Regions from separate parts of the Erwinia sp. CGal63 genome, predicted to be linked through region 2. Evidence: predicted binding sites of a transcription regulator. Region 2 holds the regulator's gene; the other holds the start of a gene.
What was found. The regulator PhoB, encoded in region 2, activates phosphate uptake and scavenging genes when phosphate is short. The targets are predictions, from matches to a motif close to CTGTCATAAAACTGNCNNAT.
Positions count from the first base shown of each region.

Region 1: pstS (phosphate ABC transporter substrate-binding protein PstS) is a predicted target of PhoB. The motif match lies at 5,138-5,157, and genes of this name have one in related genera.

Region 1 covers NZ_JAKUMN010000005.1:298,674-307,746, forward strand. The annotation lists gene MKZ79_RS16550 (tlde1 domain-containing protein) at 1-20, shown strand, start outside; gene MKZ79_RS16555 (hypothetical protein) at 17-454, shown strand; gene phoU (phosphate signaling complex protein PhoU) at 517-1,248, opposite strand; gene pstB (phosphate ABC transporter ATP-binding protein PstB) at 1,265-2,035, opposite strand; gene pstA (phosphate ABC transporter permease PstA) at 2,078-2,965, opposite strand; gene pstC (phosphate ABC transporter permease PstC) at 2,962-3,924, opposite strand; gene pstS (phosphate ABC transporter substrate-binding protein PstS) at 3,993-5,033, opposite strand; gene MKZ79_RS16585 (hypothetical protein) at 5,631-6,047, shown strand; partial or broken gene MKZ79_RS16590 (YPO3983 family protein) at 6,383-7,215, shown strand; gene MKZ79_RS16595 (DUF943 family protein) at 7,212-7,673, shown strand; gene glmS (glutamine--fructose-6-phosphate transaminase (isomerizing)) at 7,770-9,073, opposite strand, start outside.
Region 2 covers NZ_JAKUMN010000004.1:347,892-356,964, forward strand. The annotation lists gene MKZ79_RS15075 (SbcC/MukB-like Walker B domain-containing protein) at 1-721, opposite strand, end outside; gene sbcD (exonuclease subunit SbcD) at 718-1,935, opposite strand; gene phoB (phosphate response regulator transcription factor PhoB) at 2,136-2,825, shown strand; gene phoR (phosphate regulon sensor histidine kinase PhoR) at 2,849-4,162, shown strand; gene MKZ79_RS15095 (PstS family phosphate ABC transporter substrate-binding protein) at 4,180-5,100, shown strand; gene MKZ79_RS15100 (cobalamin-independent methionine synthase II family protein) at 5,488-6,591, shown strand; gene brnQ (branched-chain amino acid transport system II carrier protein) at 6,979-8,301, shown strand; gene proY (proline-specific permease ProY) at 8,362-9,073, shown strand, end outside.

The sequences.
Region 1 (9,073 bases), on a different contig from region 2:
CGCTGGAGGTGGTCAGATGATCGCTCGCACCATTGTTCTGTTCGCCTCTGTTTTATCAACGGCATGCCTGGCTTCGTCTGACGAATGGAGCGCTTATCTCCGCCTGATAGAACAGGCCGACCCCAAAACGCTTCAGGCGTTTTCGGAAAAAATCAATAGTATTGGCAATACGCTCGACTACGAGCATACGGAGGAATTGACCACCGCCCTTAGCACGGCGCTGATTAAAAACCCTGTAGCTGTTATTAATGCAACCCAATCGCTGGACATAGTCACAGAGCCTTTGAAACAGCGTTTCGCTGCATCGTTTATATGCTGCCTGCCCGGCGCGCAAAATGAGGATGATTACGCGAAAGCGGAACTGGCGCTTAAAAAAGCAGGCCCGGCGGCGGCGGAATGTCTTGAGATAATGCAGGAGGTTCATGACGAAATGCAGCAATATCCACACCCATAGCGGCGCCTGATCCGGCTGTTTCAGTGCGCGCAGAGTACTGTTGCGCGCACTAATAGCGCCGGTCAAACCGGCTTGTCGTCGCTTTCGCCGGTCAGCAGCTCGTCCAGCTTATCGCCGCCGACGTGACGGAAATCCTGGCCCTTAACGAAGTAAAAGATGATTTCGCAGATATTCTGGCAGCGGTCGCCGATGCGTTCGATGGCGCGCGCGCAGAACAGCGCGGTCAGCACGCTGGGAATGGTGCGCGGATCTTCCATCATATAGGTCATCAACTGACGCACGATGCCTTCATACTCCTGATCGACCTTTTTATCTTCCCGATAGATCTCAATGGCGGCGTTCAGATCCATCCGCGCGAAGGCGTCCAGCACGTCGTGCAGCATCTGGATAGTGTGATAGCCCAGCGACTCCAGGTTCACCAGCAAAGACTGATGCTGCTGGCCGAATTTTTCCAGCGCCGTGCGGCTGATTTTTTCCGCCACGTCACCGATGCGCTCCAGCTCAGAGATGGTTTTGATGATCGCCATCACCAGCCGCAGGTCGCTGGCGGTCGGCTGACGTTTGGCGATAATGCGCACGCACGCCTCGTCAATCGACACCTCCATCATATTGACCTTCTGGTCGCCGTCGATCACCCGCTGCGCCAGCTCGGCATCCTGGTTATGCATCGCGACGATGGCGTCCGTCAGCTGCTTCTCCACCATGCCGCCCATCGTCATCACCTGGGTGCGAATGTGCTCCAGCTCGGCGTTGAACTGCCCGGAGATATGTTTGTTCAGATTCAGGTTGTCCATGCGCTTCTCCAGTCAATCAACCATAGCGGCCGGTAATGTAGTCTTCAGTTTGTTTTTGGTGCGGTTTGGTAAACAGCGTATCGGTATCGCTGAACTCGATCAGCTCGCCCAGATACATAAAGGCCGTATGGTCGGAACAGCGCGCGGCCTGCTGCATGTTATGCGTGACGATCACCACGGTGTAATCCTGCTTCAGCTCGGTGATCAGCTCTTCGATGCGTCCGGTAGAGATCGGGTCCAGCGCGGAACACGGCTCATCCAACAGCAGCACCTCTGGCCGAATCGCAATACCGCGCGCGATACAAAGGCGCTGCTGCTGGCCGCCGGAAAGGCTGTAACCGCTCTGATGCAGCTTATCTTTGGTTTCCGTCCACAGCGCCGCTTTGGTCAGCGCCCATTGTACGCGCTCGTCCATCTCGGCACGGGAAAGTTTTTCAAATAAGCGCACGCCGAAGGCGATGTTGTCGTAAATCGACATCGGGAACGGCGTCGGCTTCTGGAACACCATGCCCACGCGCGCGCGCAGCAGGGCGATATCCTGGCTGGCGGTCAGAATGTTTTCGCCATCCAGCAGAATCTCGCCTTCGGCACGCTGCTCCGGATAGAGCGAAAACATCTTGTTAAAGGTGCGCAATAGCGTCGATTTGCCGCAGCCCGACGGGCCGATAAAAGCGGTTACCTGGTTTTTGGCAATAGAGAGATTGATGTTCTTCAGCGCATGAAACTTCCCGTAGTAGAAGTTCAAATCGCGAACCTGAATCATGTTGCCGGAAGTGTTGTCAGCCATTCTTTTTCTCGCTTATGCGCGCCGCCGTAGCCGCGCGTCGGATCAGTGTTTGCCTTTGGCGAAAATCACGCGCGCCAGGATATTTAAAATCAGCACGCAAAGGGTAATCAGCAGCACGCCCGCCCAGGCCAGGCTTTGCCATTCGGCAAACGGGCTCATGGCGAATTTAAAGATCGTCACCGGCAGGTTTGCCAGCGGCTGCAGCATATCGGTGCTCCAGAACTGGTTGGAGAGCGAGGTAAACAGCAGCGGCGCCGTTTCCCCAGCGATACGCGCTATCGCCAGCAGCACGCCGGTCAGAATGCCCGACACCGACGCTTTGAGCGTTATAGCGGAAATCATCTTCCACTTCGGCGTACCCAGCGCGTAGGCCGCTTCGCGCAGGCTGTCCGGTACCAGCTTCAGCATGTTCTCGGTAGTGCGGATCACGATAGGGATCTGCAGCAGCGCCAGCGCCACCGCGCCCGCCAGGCCGGAGAAGTGCTGCATCTGCGCCACCACCAGCGTGTAGACGAACAGGCCGACCACGATAGAAGGCGCGGAAAGCAGGATATCGTTGATAAAACGGATAGTTTCCGCCAGCCAGCCCTTACGGCCATATTCCGCCAGATAGATTCCGGCCAGAATGCCCAACGGCGTACCCACAATCGTCGACCAGAAAATCAGCAGGCCGCTGCCCATAATGGCGTTGGCCAGGCCACCGCCGGCCGTATTCGGCGGCGGCGTATTTTCCGTAAACAGCGCCAGCGTCATGCCGTCGACGCCGCGGGTGATCGTCGCCCACAGGATCCAGATTAGCCAGAACAGGCCAAAAGCCATCGTCATCAGGGAAAGCGCCAGCGCGATGCGGTTTTTCATCCGCCGCCACGCCTGCATTTTGCGGCGGGAAGCTTCCAGCTCCGCGCGAGACTGCATCGCCATCATGGTCATGAGCGCGCTCCTTCACTTTTCGCCAGGCGCAGGATCATCAGCTTCGAACAGGCCAGCACGATAAAGGTGATAACGAACAGGATCAGACCCAGCTCCATCAGCGCGGCGGTATGCACGCCCGACTCGGCCTCGGCGAACTCGTTCGCCAGCGCGGAGGTGATGCTGTTGCCCGGCATAAACAGCGAGGCGCTGTCCAGCTGGTAGGTATTGCCGATAATAAAGGTCACCGCCATGGTTTCACCCAGCGCGCGGCCCAGTCCCAGCATAATGCCGCCAATCACGCCGTTTTTAGTGAACGGCAGCACGATGCGCCAGATCACTTCCCAGGTGGTACAGCCGATGCCGTAGGCGGACTCTTTCATCATTACCGGCGTCTGCTCGAACACGTCGCGCATTACCGAAGCGATATAGGGAATAATCATAATCGCCAGGATAATCCCGGCGGCCAGAATGCCGATGCCGAAAGCCGGGCCGGAGAAAAGCGTGCCGACGATGGGAATATTCGCCATCAGGTCGCCCAGCGGCGTCTGGAAGTAAGTGGCAAACAGCGGCGCGAAAATAAAGAGTCCCCACATGCCGTAAACGATGCTGGGGATAGCGGCCAGCAGTTCGATCGCTACCCCTAAAGGACGGCGCAGCCAGCCTGGCGCCAGCTCGGTCAGAAACAGCGCGATGCCGAAGCTTACCGGTACGGCGATAATCAGGGCGATAACGGAGGTCACAAGCGTGCCGTAAATCGGCACCAGCGCGCCAAACTGCTCGTTGGGCGCATCCCAGGTTTTAGTCCACAGAAAAGAGAAACCGAATTTCTGAATGCTGGGCCAGGAGGAGAAGATAAGCGAGACAATAATGCCGCCAAGCAGCAACAGCACAATCAGCGCCGCCAGTTTGACCAGCGCGCCAAAGATGATGTCGCCTTGCTTGCCGGGTGCGTTGAATGTCGGCCTGGTTGTAGCCATAAAATTCCCGATAGTAAAAGTGTTGGGCGGCACAATGGCCGCCCGGGACTCACAGCCGATTGCTCAGCTTAGTACAGCGCTTTGCCTGAGCTGTCTTTCACGTTGGTTTTCCAGGCGGCGCGGATCTGCTCCACCACGGAATCCGGCAGCGCCGCGTAATCCAGGCTGGTGGTGGTGGCGTCGCCGTTTTTATAGGCCCAGTCGAAGAACTTCAGTACCGCCGCGCCTTTCTCCGCGTTAGCCTGCTCTTTATGCATCAGGATGAAAGTCGTGGAGGTGATTGGCCAGGCGTTGTCGCCTTTCTGGTAAGTCAGATCCTGGGCGAAGGATTTGCTCCAGTCCGCGCCTTTCGCCGCGTCGCTAAAGCTCTGCTCGCTCGGCGCTACGGCTTTGCCGTCGGCATCCAGCAGTTTGGTGTAGGCCAGGTTGTTCTGTTTCGCGTAGGCGTATTCCACATAGCCGATAGAGCCAGGCAGACGCTGGACGAAAGCGGCTACGCCGTCGTTACCCTTGCCGCCCAAACCGGTTGGCCAGTTAACGGTATTGCCCTTGCCGATTTTGCTGTTCCAGTCGCTGTTCACTTTCGCCAGATAGCTGGTGAAGACAAAAGAGGTGCCGGAACCGTCAGCGCGGCGCACCACGTTGATATTGGAATCAGGCAGTTTGATGCCAGGGTTCAGTTTAGTGATGGCCGGATCGTTCCACTTTTTCACGTTGCCCAGGTAGATGTCGCCAACGGTTTTGCCGTCCAGCGTCAGCTCGCCGGATTTCACGCCGGGAATATTGACCGCCAGCACCACGCCGCCAATCACGGTTGGAAACTGGAACAGGCCATTTTTCTGCAGATCTTCATCTTTCATCGGCGCGTCGGAAGCACCGAAATCGACAGTTTTAGCGATAATCTGTTTTACGCCGCCGGAGGAACCGATGCCCTGATAGTTAATCTGCGCGCCTGTTGCTTTGTTGTACTCGGCCGCCCATTTGTTATAAACCGGCGCCGGGAAAGTCCCGCCTGCGCCGGTCAGGTTGTCGGCAGCGAAAGCGGAAACCGCGCTCAGCGACAGGGTGACAGCCACACAGCGAGCCAGGGTCTTTTGCATCAGTGTCATATTCCCTCCAGGGGATTAAAGTCAGTCTTTATACTGTTTTAGTATGAATAATGATTGCTGCTGGAGGCAAAATAGGACAGTTTGATGACAGTAAAATGTACGCAATATGACAGTTTTGTGACGGAGATCTTTTAAGCAATGGCTCCAGAAAAAACTGGCCTGAAGCCCGTCCCCGTTGCGTTAGCACGTGCCTCTTTTCAACGACATAAGCGACATCGCATTGCACCGCGCCGCTCTCCCGTGTGAAATAATGAAGCAAACCAGCGGCCAGCTTTACCCGCACACGGCAGCCGTCAAAAAGCATCTGCTTCATTGTAAAGGAACGCTATGAGATGACCCCTTTCGCAGAGTTCTTCAGGCGTTGACAAGTTCAACATACCCACTTTGTTTGATGGGTAAGATAAGGACGATTTTACGACCAGGAGAAGGACGCAGACGCAGCTTTACCTTTCTCCATTTTTCATTGAAGAAAAATCATCTTTTACTCAATTTTCAGCCGCTATAAGCCGCTTATTATCAAACACGGCATGACCGTCGATGACGGTTGATTCAGCCAATCTACTACAAATCAGGATATATTAATTAAGGGAATTTTTTATGAACAACAGAGCAAAGACGATAGCCGGTGTACTGTTATTAACCTTTGGCGGGTCGGCTATAGCAGCAGATGAAAACCCACGGTATAAAGGAAACCCTTATCTTTACGATGATTATTTAATAGCTATTAACCGAGCTACGAATCCAGAATTTTATCCAGCGTTCAAAGTTAGTGAATTAGAAAAGATACCTAAAAAAATCTCTGAATTGGAAAAAAAGATAGCTACGCAGCAGGAAATAATAGATGAACAAAAAAGCATGTTTGATCGAAAAATGCAGGAAGTGCAGGAAATGAAGAGAAGCGAAGGAGAAAAAGAGTTGGCGATTTACCTGTTGCAGAAAACGACCGCGAGCCTTAAAGAAGAAATCGCCGGACTAAAAAAATCGCTGGACGAAGTGAAAAGCCAGACGCGCTAACAGATAACGCGCTAACCATACTGGTTAGCGCGTTGGTCAATTACTCTACCGTGACCGATTTCGCCAGGTTGCGCGGCTGCTATACGCCAGGAAAACGATTAAATACAACATAGCGCCGCGGCAGATTGCTGGCGGGTGAACCAGCTGTCGAATAAGGTAATCGACTGGAGCATGTTGTCGTCAGCTACAGGCCAGGGCATACGCTACTCTTTCTCGCTGAAGCGGCCGGAAATCCGAATTCAGGCAGAGGAGCCGCGCAGCGTTTTCTCTCCGACCTTTTATCACGTATCCTTTGTAAGGATTGCATCGGACGATAACACAAGGAGAGTGTTGCAATGGCCAAACTACAATTTCCCTGCACCCTGTTTAAAACCCAAAAGAGAATGGACGACGACAGCGCCAGTGATATGCGTTGCGGAGACCTGACCGAAGCACAGCTAAAATCCCATTATGGTCTGGTGGATGTTTCCACCAGAGCTAATCCTTATACCCTGACGAAAATCACGCCGTTTAATCAGCCACAGTCTATGTTTTACGGCTCCCGTGGTGAAGGCAGGAAGATTACCCGCCAGCAGTGCGCTGCGATTCTGTTTGATGAATTCCGCCAGCTCTCCTCCCTGTTCTCGGTATACGGGCCTTATCGTCATCTGATCGAAGAGATGATTACCCACATGCAGCATGGCAACGGTTCACCCTTCAGCAGTATGAGCCTGGACAGGGCGCTGAAGGATCATATTTTGTCCGATAACACGCCAAACAGCACTCGTTTACGGTTAAGTGAGACTATTGGAAAATATATTGACTGGGAAGGTAAGCATTACCCGGCAAAGGATAAAGATGAGTTACGAAAAACTATCCTTGAAGGAAAGCTCCCTAAATTTGACCGCTTCCAGGACAATTTTAACGGCATGGGTATAACAGTCCACGATACCTGGGCTACGCACATTACGCTAAAATCGCTGCAGGTTGACAATGACCATTATCGGGCGGTAGTACATTACAAAGTTCAGGATCACTTTGGCCTTGACGTTGACGATATTTCAAAATTCAGGTTCAATCAGTTCCGCTTTTTCCGCATCTGGTTTGTGCTACAGCGATACAATCAGTTTGGCTTCAGGCCCTGACCAATATGGAAGCCACCGTAGAAATGACAGGAAAACGAAAATGAAAAACAGGAAAGCCATCTTTCTGCTCTTTCTGGCTGGCTGCGTATTGTCTGGTTACTGGCTTTGGTTATCGCTGCGTCCGGTAGAAATTATTGCCGTTCATGATAATGATAATCACAGCAATGTTTTAGTCAGAAATTTTCCACTAACAGATAAGGGGAAAATAAACTGGTGGCTGAAAAACAAAGACAGGCTGAAAGAAAAATATGATATCCCTAAACCCTCATCGTCTGGTTACTTTACCATTATCTTTTGGGATTTCGGTGAGGGTTATAAAGAAGAGGGAAAGTATGACCGGCTCTGTTTTGACGATATGAAAACTAAAGTCAACTGTATCGAAAAGGAGGCTGTTTTTTCCGTAGATAAAAGCAGAAATTTTGGTATCACTTTCAACGCGTACGATGGCGATAATTATCGCTTGGGCCAGGATGGCGATATTATAAAAGTCCGGTTCGATTAGGATTGTACTTTGCGTGAAGAAACAACCTTGCCACTGGCCGCCACAAATTACAGCAAAAGATAACGCGCTAACCATACTGGTTAGCGCGTTGGTCAATTACTCTACCGTAACCGATTTCGCCAGGTTGCGCGGCTGATCGACGTCGGTGCCTTTAATCAGCGCGACGTGATAGGAGAGCAGCTGCAGCGGCACGGTATAGAAGATCGGCGCGATAATCTCTTCCACGTGCGGCAGCGGGATAATGCGCATCCCTTCGCTGTCCACAAAGCCGGCGTCCCGATCGGCGAACACATAGAGCAGCCCGCCGCGAGCGCGAACCTCTTCAATGTTCGACTTCAGCTTCTCCAGCAGCTCGTTGTTGGGCGCAACCACGATAACCGGCATATCGGCATCGATCAGCGCCAGCGGGCCGTGCTTCAGCTCGCCCGCCGCGTAGGCTTCGGCGTGGATATAGGAGATCTCCTTCAGCTTCAGCGCGCCCTCCATCGCAATCGGATACTGATCGCCTCGGCCCAGGAACAGCGCATGATGCTTGTCGGAGAACTCTTCCGCCAGCGCTTCAATCTGCTTGTCCTGCGACAGCATTTGCTCGATGCGGCTTGGCAGCGCCTGTAGACCGTGGACGATATCGTGCTCGATCTGCGCATCCATCCCTTTCAGGCGGCCAATTTTAGCCACCAGCATCAGCAGCACGGTCAGCTGCGTGGTGAAAGCTTTCGTGGAAGCCACGCCGATTTCCGTGCCGGCTTTGGTCATCAGCGCCAGGCTGGATTCGCGTACCAGCGAAGAGCCGGCCACGTTGCAGATCGCCAGCGAACCAAGATAGCCCAGCTCTTTCGACAGGCGCAGCGCCGCCAGCGTATCCGCCGTTTCGCCAGACTGCGACAGCGTGATCATCAGGCTGTTTTTGCGCACCGCCGATTTGCGGTAGCGGAACTCGGAAGCGATCTCCACGTCGCACGGCACGTTGGCCAGCGCTTCAAACCAGTAGCGCGATACCATGCCGGAGTTGTAAGAGGTACCGCAGGCGACAATCTGAATATGTTCGACCTGTGCCAGCAGCTCATTGGCGTGCGGGCCAAGCTCGGAGAGATCGACTTCGCCGTGGCTGAAACGCCCGCTCAGGGTGTTTTTGATCGCCTGCGGCTGTTCATAAATCTCTTTCTGCATATAGTGGCGGTAAACGCCTTTATCGCCTGCGTCGTACTGCACGCTGGATTCGATTTCGCCACGCTGCACGCGTTCGCCCAGCGCATCGAAAATAACGACGTCGCGACGGCTAATCTCCGCGATATCGCCCTCTTCCAGATAGATAAAGCGACGCGTGACCGGCAGCAGCGCCAGCTGGTCAGAGGCGATAAAGTTCTCGCCCACGCCGCGGCCAATCACCAGCGGACTGC
Region 2 (9,073 bases):
GCTGTAATTGCGAAGTAAGCGCCTGCTCCTCTGTCAGCAGCTGTTCCGACAGCAAAGTAAGCTGTTGAATTTTCTCATCGTCCAGCAGCGCCATGCCGCTTGCCTGCGCCCGCAGGTTCTCCAGCGCGTTGCGGGCGTTTTTATGCCGCTCGAAAACGCTGGCGGAGAGGCGACCGTATATCTCTGTGCCGGTCAGCTCTTCCAGCAGCCCGGCGCGGCTGTTGGCATCGGCGTTCAGAAACGCGGCGAACTGCCCCTGCGAGAGCATCATTGATTTGGTAAAGCGATCGAAATCCAGACCGGTCAGCTCGGTCAGCATCTCCAGTTTGTCTTTGACCTTGTCAGCGACAATTTTATTGTCCTCACAGCGCGCCAGCTCGACGCGCGGCGCCTGCAGGTTGCCGTCTACCGCGCCGCGTGCGCGATTCTGGCTCCAGAACGCTCGCCAGGCTACGCCTTTGACTTCGAACTCCACTTCCGCGAGGCATTCGGCGGTATCGCGCGTCATCAGATCGTTTTGCGTCTGCGACAGTTTCCCCAGCCGCGACGTTTCGTGATAGAGCGCCAGGCAAATGGCGTCGAGCAGCGTGGTTTTCCCGGCGCCGGTCGGACCGGTAATGGCGAACAGCCCATTGCTGGCGAAAGGTTCGGCGGTAAAGTCGATTTTCCATTCGCCTTTCAGCGAGTTGAGGTTCTTGAATCTTAAGGTCAGGATTTTCATGACGGCTCCTCGTCCATTTCCGCCAGCGTCTGTCTGAACAGCAGCGTGGCGCGCTCAATACGGGCCGGATCCTCCTGTTCGGCGGCGAGGCGTCGCTGAAACACCTCTTCCACGCTCAGCTCGCTAAGGGTTTCCTTGTTCTGCCGGCTGAGGATGTTTTCGCGCTGTTCGCGGCTGCGGCGCAGCAGCACCACTTCTACCGGCAGAGTTTCAGCCAGCTCCTGAATATGCCGCTGGAGATCGTTCAGCCAGGTTTGCGTGACGATTTCAATATCCAGCCAGACTTTCTGGCCCGTTTGCGGCGGTTCAATCGCGCCGAGCTGTCGCTCTATCTCCTGCAGCGAGCCTTTGATCATCTGCATCGGCTGAAAAAGCGGCACCGTCAGCGGCGTCACCGCGCTTAGCTTGCCGTCAGCGAAATCCACCAGGAAGACGCTTTTTTCCCGGCCCAGCTCGTCAAAGCTGAGCGGTATGGGCGAGCCGCTGTAGCGGATATAATCCGTGTCGGCGATGCGCTGCGCGCGATGAATATGGCCCAGCGCGATATAGTCCGCGGGCGGAAAGGCCTGAGCGGGAAAGGCGTCCAGCGTGCCGATATAGATATCGCGCACGGCGTCGCTTTTGGTGACGCCCATCGTAGTCAAATGGCCGGTGGCGATAATGGGCAGCGGCAGGCCCAGCTCGTCGCGCCTCTCAACCGCCGCCGCATAGCTGCGCTGATAGTGGTGAGTAATCGCTTCCAGCAGCGTCTGCTGTTTCTCTCGTCCCGACTGTCCCGCTTTGCTTAGCGTAATGTCGCGCGGACGCAGAAAAGGGATGGCGCAAAGCAGCGCGCCGGGCTCGCCGTCGCGACGATTCAGCAGCAGCACCTGATCGGCCGGATCTTCGCTGGCGGCGGCGATAACCCGCGTGTTCAGGCAGGCGAGCAGCTCGCGGGATTCGTTCAGCATGGCCACGGAGTCGTGATTGCCCGCCAGAATAATCAGCTGGCAGCCGGTCTGCTGCAGTCTGACCACAAAGCGGTTGTAAAGCTCGCGCGCATAGCTGGGCGGCGAACCGGTATCAAAGATGTCGCCGGCGACGACCACGGCATCGACCTGATGCTGCTCCACCTGCGCGACCAGCCACGTCAGAAAAGCTTCATGTTCCGGCGCACGGCTTTTGGTGTAAAAAAACTGGCCGAGATGCCAGTCGGCGGTGTGAATAAGTCGCATAGCGTCCCTTCTGTGTCAGGTAAGCGAGACGCCGATTATAAACGGCTGGCCAAAAAACCTCAGCAACGCATTTTCATCCTGCTGAAAAGTGTTATAAAACTGATGAATAGCGGCTGGATTTTTTCATAAAAGTGTCATAAATCTGACGCATAATGGCGCCGCATATCCGGTGACATTCCGTCACAGACGCAGGAGCAATAATGGCTAAGCGCATTCTGGTAGTCGAAGATGAAGCCCCAATTCGTGAGATGTTGTGTTTTGTGCTGGAACAAAATGACTATCAGCCGATAGAAGCGGAAGATTATGACAGCGCCATTAATCTGCTGATCGAACCCTGGCCGGATCTGATCCTGCTGGACTGGATGCTGCCTGGCGGCACGGGTATCCAGTTTATCCGTCATCTGAAGCGCGAGGCGATGACCCGCGATATTCCGGTGATGATGCTGACCGCGCGCGGCGAAGAAGAAGACCGCGTGCGCGGGCTGGAAGTCGGCGCCGACGACTATATTATCAAGCCTTTCTCACCCAAAGAGCTGGTGGCGCGGATTAAAGCGGTAATGCGCCGTATATCGCCGATGGCGGTGGAAGAAGTCATCGAAATTCAGGGACTGAGCCTGGATCCCTCTTCGCACCGCGTGATGTCCGAGACACAGCCGCTGGAGATGGGGCCAACAGAATATAAGCTGCTGCACTTCTTTATGACGCATCCCGAGCGCGTCTACAGCCGCGAGCAGTTGCTTAATCACGTCTGGGGCACTAACGTCTACGTGGAAGATCGTACTGTGGACGTGCATATTCGCCGTCTGCGTAAGGCACTTGAACTGACCGGACACGATCGTATGGTGCAGACAGTTCGCGGAACAGGCTACCGTTTCTCTGCGCGTTACTGATTGTCCCCACTGGAGTTTTCATTGTGCTGGAACGCCTCTCCTGGAAGAGATTGCTGCTTGAGCTGCTGCTCGCCTGTTTACCAGCGCTGATCCTTGGACTGCTGGTCGGCGGGCTGCCCTGGTGGCTGCTGCTGGCCACGCTGGCCATACTGGGCTGGCATTTTACCAACCTGCTTCGCCTCTCTCACTGGCTGTGGATCGACCGCAGCATCACGCCGCCGACCGGGCGCGGCAGCTGGGAACCGCTGTTTTATGGCCTGTATCAAATGCAGGCGCGCAACCGTCGCCGCCGTCGCGAGTTGGGACATCTGATTAAAAGGTTTCGCAGCGGCGCGGAGTCGCTGCCGGACGCGGTGGTACTGACCACCGAAGAGGGCACGATTTTCTGGTGCAACGGCCTGGCGCAGCAAATGTTGGGGCTGCGCTGGCCGGAAGATAACGGTCAAAATATCCTTAACCTGCTGCGCTATCCCGAGTTTACCCTTTACCTGCGCCAGCGTGACTTCTCACGACCGCTGACGCTGGTGCTGAACAGCCATCGTCACCTTGAGTTCCGCGTGATGCCCTATAGCGAAGGCCAGTGGCTGCTGGTGGCGCGCGACGTAACCCAAATGCATCAGCTGGAAGGCGCGCGACGCAACTTTTTCGCCAACGTCAGTCATGAATTGCGCACGCCGCTTACGGTGCTGCAGGGTTATCTGGAGATGATGAGCGACGCGGTGCTGGAAGGGCCGTCGCGCGATAAGGCGTTGCACACCATGCAGGAGCAAACCCGACGAATGGACGCGCTGGTGAAACAGCTGCTGACGCTGTCGCGAATCGAGGCTGCTCCGGCGCTGGATCTGCAGGAAAAAGTCGATGTGCCGCTGATGCTGCGGCTGCTGCAGCGCGAGGCGGAAACGCTCAGCCAGGGTCGCCACCAGATCCATTTTTCCGCCGATCCGCAGCTACGGGTATTCGGCAACGACGAACAGCTGCGCAGCGCCATTTCCAACCTGGTTTACAACGCGGTCAACCATACGCCGGAAGGCACGCGTATTGATATCAGCTGGAAAAAAACGGCGCATGGCGCGCAATTTAAAGTTTGTGATAACGGGCCAGGCATCGCCGCAGAACATATTCCTCGTCTGACCGAGCGCTTTTATCGCGTTGATAAGGCGCGCTCGCGGCAAACCGGCGGCAGCGGCCTGGGACTGGCTATCGTTAAACATGCGCTCGGCCATCATAATACGCGCCTGGAGATAACCAGCCAGCCGGGAAAAGAGACCTGTTTCGGCTTCTCGCTGCCTGCAAGGTTGATTGTCAGCGGTGAACTGGCTCAGAATGCGGTTCACTGAGCAGGCGGACGAGAAAAATGAAAAAGTGGTTTGTTGCGCTGATGCTGCTGTGCAGCTCGGCTGGTGCAAGCGAAACTATGCTGGCTGGCAACCTCAGCAGCGTAGGCTCGGATACGCTCGGCACATTAATGACGCTGTGGGGCGAAAGCTTTAATCGCCTTTATCCCGGCGTCAACGTGCAAATTCAGGCTTCCGGTTCCTCAACGGCGCCTACCGCGCTGGCGGCGGGCGCGGCGCAGCTGGGCGCGATGAGTCGGCCGATGCAGGCGGTGGAGCGCCAGCTGTTTGAAAATCGCTACGGCTATGCGCCGCTGGCCGTACCGGTGGCGATGGACGCGCTGGTGGTGGTGGTCAATCAGGATAATCCGCTGCAGGGCGTAGATGCCCGCCAGCTGGATGCCATTTTTTCCGTTACCCGCCGCTGCGGCGCGCCTTTTACCGTGCGCAGCTGGGGCGATCTTCAGCTAACGCAGGGCGAATGGGCGCGGCGACCCATCCAGCGCTTTGGCCGTAACTCCGCTTCCGGCACCTGGGGCTTTTTCCGTCAGCAGGCGCTGTGCAACGGGGATTTCCGCAGTGACGTAAGCGAGTATCCCGGTTCCGCCGCGGTTATCCAGGCAGTAGCGAGCACGCTGAACGGTATCGGCTACGCCAGCATGGGCGTGCATATGACCGGCGTAAAAACGCTGCCGGTTTCCCGCGACGGCACTGACTGGATCGCGCCTTCGGTGGCAAACATCCGCAGCGGCAGCTATCCCTATGCGCGACCGCTTTATATTTATGTGAACAGGGCGCCAGGCCAGCCGCTGGAGCCGCTGACCAGAGCTTTTTTACGGCAGGCGCTGTCGCCGCAGGGCCAGGCGCTGGTGACGCAGGCGGGCTATCTGCCACTGTCGGATGCGCAGCTGGAAAAGGCCAGGATGATGGTGAATGAGTAGGGCAAACGGCCCGGCCTGAGCATTTCATAGCGCAATTTCAACCGTATGCAGCAGCGGCATCATGGCTTCGGCAGGCTGTAAGGCGTAATCCAGGGCCGCGCGCGCTCTGTTACCGCCGGGCGCCGCACTGTAGCGTCCCAGGCGCGCTGCTGAAAACTGCTTCTTCTTTTTTACTACGGTTACCTGCGCTGATTCCGTCGCACGTTTTATGCCAAATCCTCAACTTGAATTTTTTTCATGTGTGATGAAATTTCCTCGTTTGCCGCTGAATCTTTCTCATGACATTCTTGACTTCAGACGTTTAGCCATCCAGATGTCCTGAGTGGCAAACAGTAACTATTTCACTAAGAAATTATGCGCCGTTGCGCCGGCCAGGAGTGACCGATCATGCAAAGAGATTCAGCCCAATACCGCGCCGAAGTTGTCGGCAGTTTTCTGCGTCCCGTCGTTATCAAACAGGCTCGTGAGCAGTTTCAGGCAGGTGAAATCGATGCCGCCGCGCTGCGTCAGATTGAAGACGAAGCTATCCGTGACGTAGTGGAACAGCAGCGCGCCAGCGGCCTGAAAGTGGTTACCGACGGCGAGTTTCGCCGCGCGTGGTGGCACTTCGATTTCTTCGACGGTCTGCAAGGCGTGGAGCGCTATGAAGCGGAGCAGGGCATCCAGTTTAACGGCGTACAGACCAAAGCCCGCGGCGTGAAAGTCACCGGCAAGCTGGGTTTCGGCAATCATCCAATGCTGGAGGATTTCCGTTTCCTGCAAAGCGTCAGCGGCGACGCTATCCCTAAAATGACGATCCCCAGCCCAAGCGTGCTGCACTTTCGCGGCGGCCGTAAGGTTATCGACGAAACGGTCTATCCGGATCTGAAAGACTATTTTCACGATCTGGCGCTGACTTACCGCGACGCGATTAAAGGTTTTTACGACGCTGGCTGCCGCTATCTGCAGCTGGACGATACGGTATGGGCCTATCTGTGCTCGGAAGATCAGAAGCGCCAAATTCGCGAGCGCGGCGACGACCCGGAAGAGCTGGCGAACATCTACGCTCAGGTGCTGAACAAAGCGCTGGAAGGCAAGCCGGAAGATATGACCGTCGGCCTGCATGTTTGCCGCGGCAACTTCCGCTCTACCTGGATTTCAGAAGGCGGTTACGAGCCGGTAGCGGAAATTCTGTTCGGCACCGTGAAAATCGACGCCTTTTTCCTGGAGTATGACAACGAGCGTTCCGGCGGATTCGAGCCGCTGCGCTTTATCAAGCCTGGCAAGCAGCAGGTGGTGCTGGGCCTGGTGACGACCAAAACCGGCGAGCTGGAAGATCCGGAAACGGTGAAAAAACGCATCGCGGAAGCGGCGCAGTTCGTTAGCCTGGATCAAATCTGCCTTAGCCCACAGTGTGGTTTTGCCTCCACGGAAGAGGGCAACAGCCTGACGGACGCGCAGCAGTGGGCCAAACTGCGCCTGGTTGTCGATATCGCTAAGCAGGTCTGGTAATACGATTAGCTTATGCAAAGGGCGCGGCGATACGCGCCTTTTGTACATCTTGCGGAAAAATTGAACAGAAAATAACGCCACTAAGCGCAAAAAAAATACAAATCATGTAATGCATCTCGCCTGTAATCTGAAGCTATCATCTGCCTGTGCCGATTTTTACGCTATATCACTCTGCTTTCTCGATCCCGTATTGCCTTTCACCGCTATAAACGATTTACTTAGCGCCGTTTTTACTTTATTTCCCTGTAAAAAAGATCATAAACAGCGCAATCGCACCAGTATTCCAGCCGGGCAGTAAAATAGCCGCAGCAGGAAGAAAAAAGGTTTGCATGCGTGCCGGGAAAAAGAGCCAACATCACGACTTTACTCAACATCAGTACGGGCCTTATGACTAATCGTTTAACTTCTAAAGACATCCTCGCGCTGGGCTTTATGACTTTCGCGCTGTTCGTGGGCGCCGGTAATATTATTTTCCCGCCAATGGTAGGCATTCAGTCCGGAGAACACGTCTGGATTGCGGCGCTCGGCTTTCTGCTAACCGCCGTGGGCCTTCCGGTGATCACCGTTATCGCGCTGGCGCGCGTAGGTGGCGGTATTGACGCGCTCAGCTCCCCTATCGGCAAAGCGGCCGGTATCGTGCTGGCTACCGTTTGCTACCTGGCGGTTGGGCCGCTGTTCGCCACGCCGCGCACCGCGACCGTTTCTTTCGAAGTCGGTATCGCGCCGCTGACCGGCGACAATCCGCTGCCGCTGTTTATCTACAGTCTGATCTACTTCGCGCTGGTCATCGGTATTTCGCTCTATCCGGGCAAGCTGCTGGATACCGTCGGGCATATTCTGGCGCCGCTGAAAATCGTCGCGCTGGCCGTGCTGGGTATTGCTGCGCTGATCTGGCCTGCGGGCGGTCTGTCGCCGGCGACGGAAACCTATCAGCATGGCGCCTTCTCCAGCGGTTTTATCAACGGCTATCTGACGATGGATACGCTGGGCGCGCTGGTGTTCGGGATTGTTATCGTCAACGCGGCGCGCTCTCGCGGCGTCAGCGAGGACGGGCTGCTGACTCGTTACACTATTATTGCGGGCCTGATCGCTGGCGTGGGTTTGACGCTGGTTTACCTGGCCCTGTTTAAACTGGGTTCCGACAGTGCTTCCATCGTTGACCAGAACGCCAATGGCGCGGCTATCCTGCACGCCTACGTTCAGCATACTTTCGGTAACCTGGGCAGTTTGTTCCTCGCGGCGCTGATTTTCGTCGCCTGTATGGTAACCGCAGTTGGCCTGACCTGCGCCTGCGCTGAATTCTTCCAGCAGTATCTGCCGCTGAGCTATCGCCAGCTGGTCTTTATTCTGGGTCTGTTCTCAATGCTGGTATCCAACCTGGGGCTGAGCCAGCTGATCCAGTTCTCTATTCCGGTGCTGACGGCGATTTATCCGCCTTGTATCGTGCTGATCCTGCTGAGCTTTACGCTGCGCTGGTGGAACAAAAGCAGCCGTATTATTGCGCCGACCATGCTGGTCAGCCTGATTTTCGGCCTTATCGACGGTGTCAAGACCACTGCTTTTAAAGATGTGCTGCCCGCGTTTACCGCTAATCTGCCGCTGTCGGAGCAGGGCCTGGCCTGGCTGCCGCCTTCGCTGGCGATGCTGGTGGTCGTGATTGTTTGCGACCGCATGATGGGGCGGGCGCAGGTGAGTGCGCGCCAGCAGTAAAAATGTGATACCTTCTCCTGCCCGTTCTCCGGCAGGAGAAGTTGACAGAGTTTAAGCAGAATGAAAGAAAATAATACGCTCAAAAAGGGACTGAGTACCCGTCACATCCGCTTTATGGCGCTGGGATCGGCCATCGGCACTGGCCTGTTTTACGGCTCGGCAGACGCGATGAAAATGGCCGGCCCCAGCGTAATCCTGGCCTATATTATTGGCGGCGCTATCGCCTATATCATTATGCGCGCGCTGGGCGAAATGTCGGTTAACAATCCGCAGGCCAGCTCGTTCTCCCGCTATGCTCAGGACTACCTCGGCCCGCTGGCCGGTTATATCACCGGCTGGACTTACTGCTTTGAGATCCTGATCGTCGCCATTGCCGACGTCACCGCCTTTGGCATCTATATGGGCGTCTGGTTCCCGGACGTGCCGCACTGGGTCTGGGTGCTGAGCGTGGTGCTGATTATCGGCGCTATCAACCTGGCAACGGTAAAGGTGTTCGGCGAAGTGGAGTTCTGGCTGTCGCTGTTCAAGGTCGCCACCATCATTATTATGATCGTGGCGGGCATCGGCATTATCTTCTGGGGGATTGGCAACGGCGGTCAGCCTACCGGCATCAGCAATTTGTGGACGAACGGCGGTTTCTTCGCACATGGCGTGATGGGAATGGTGCTCTCTCTGCAGATCGTGATGTTTGCCTATGGCGGTATTGAGATTATCGGTATCACCGCTGGTGAAGCGAAAGATCCCGCAACCTCCATTCCGCGGGCGATTAACA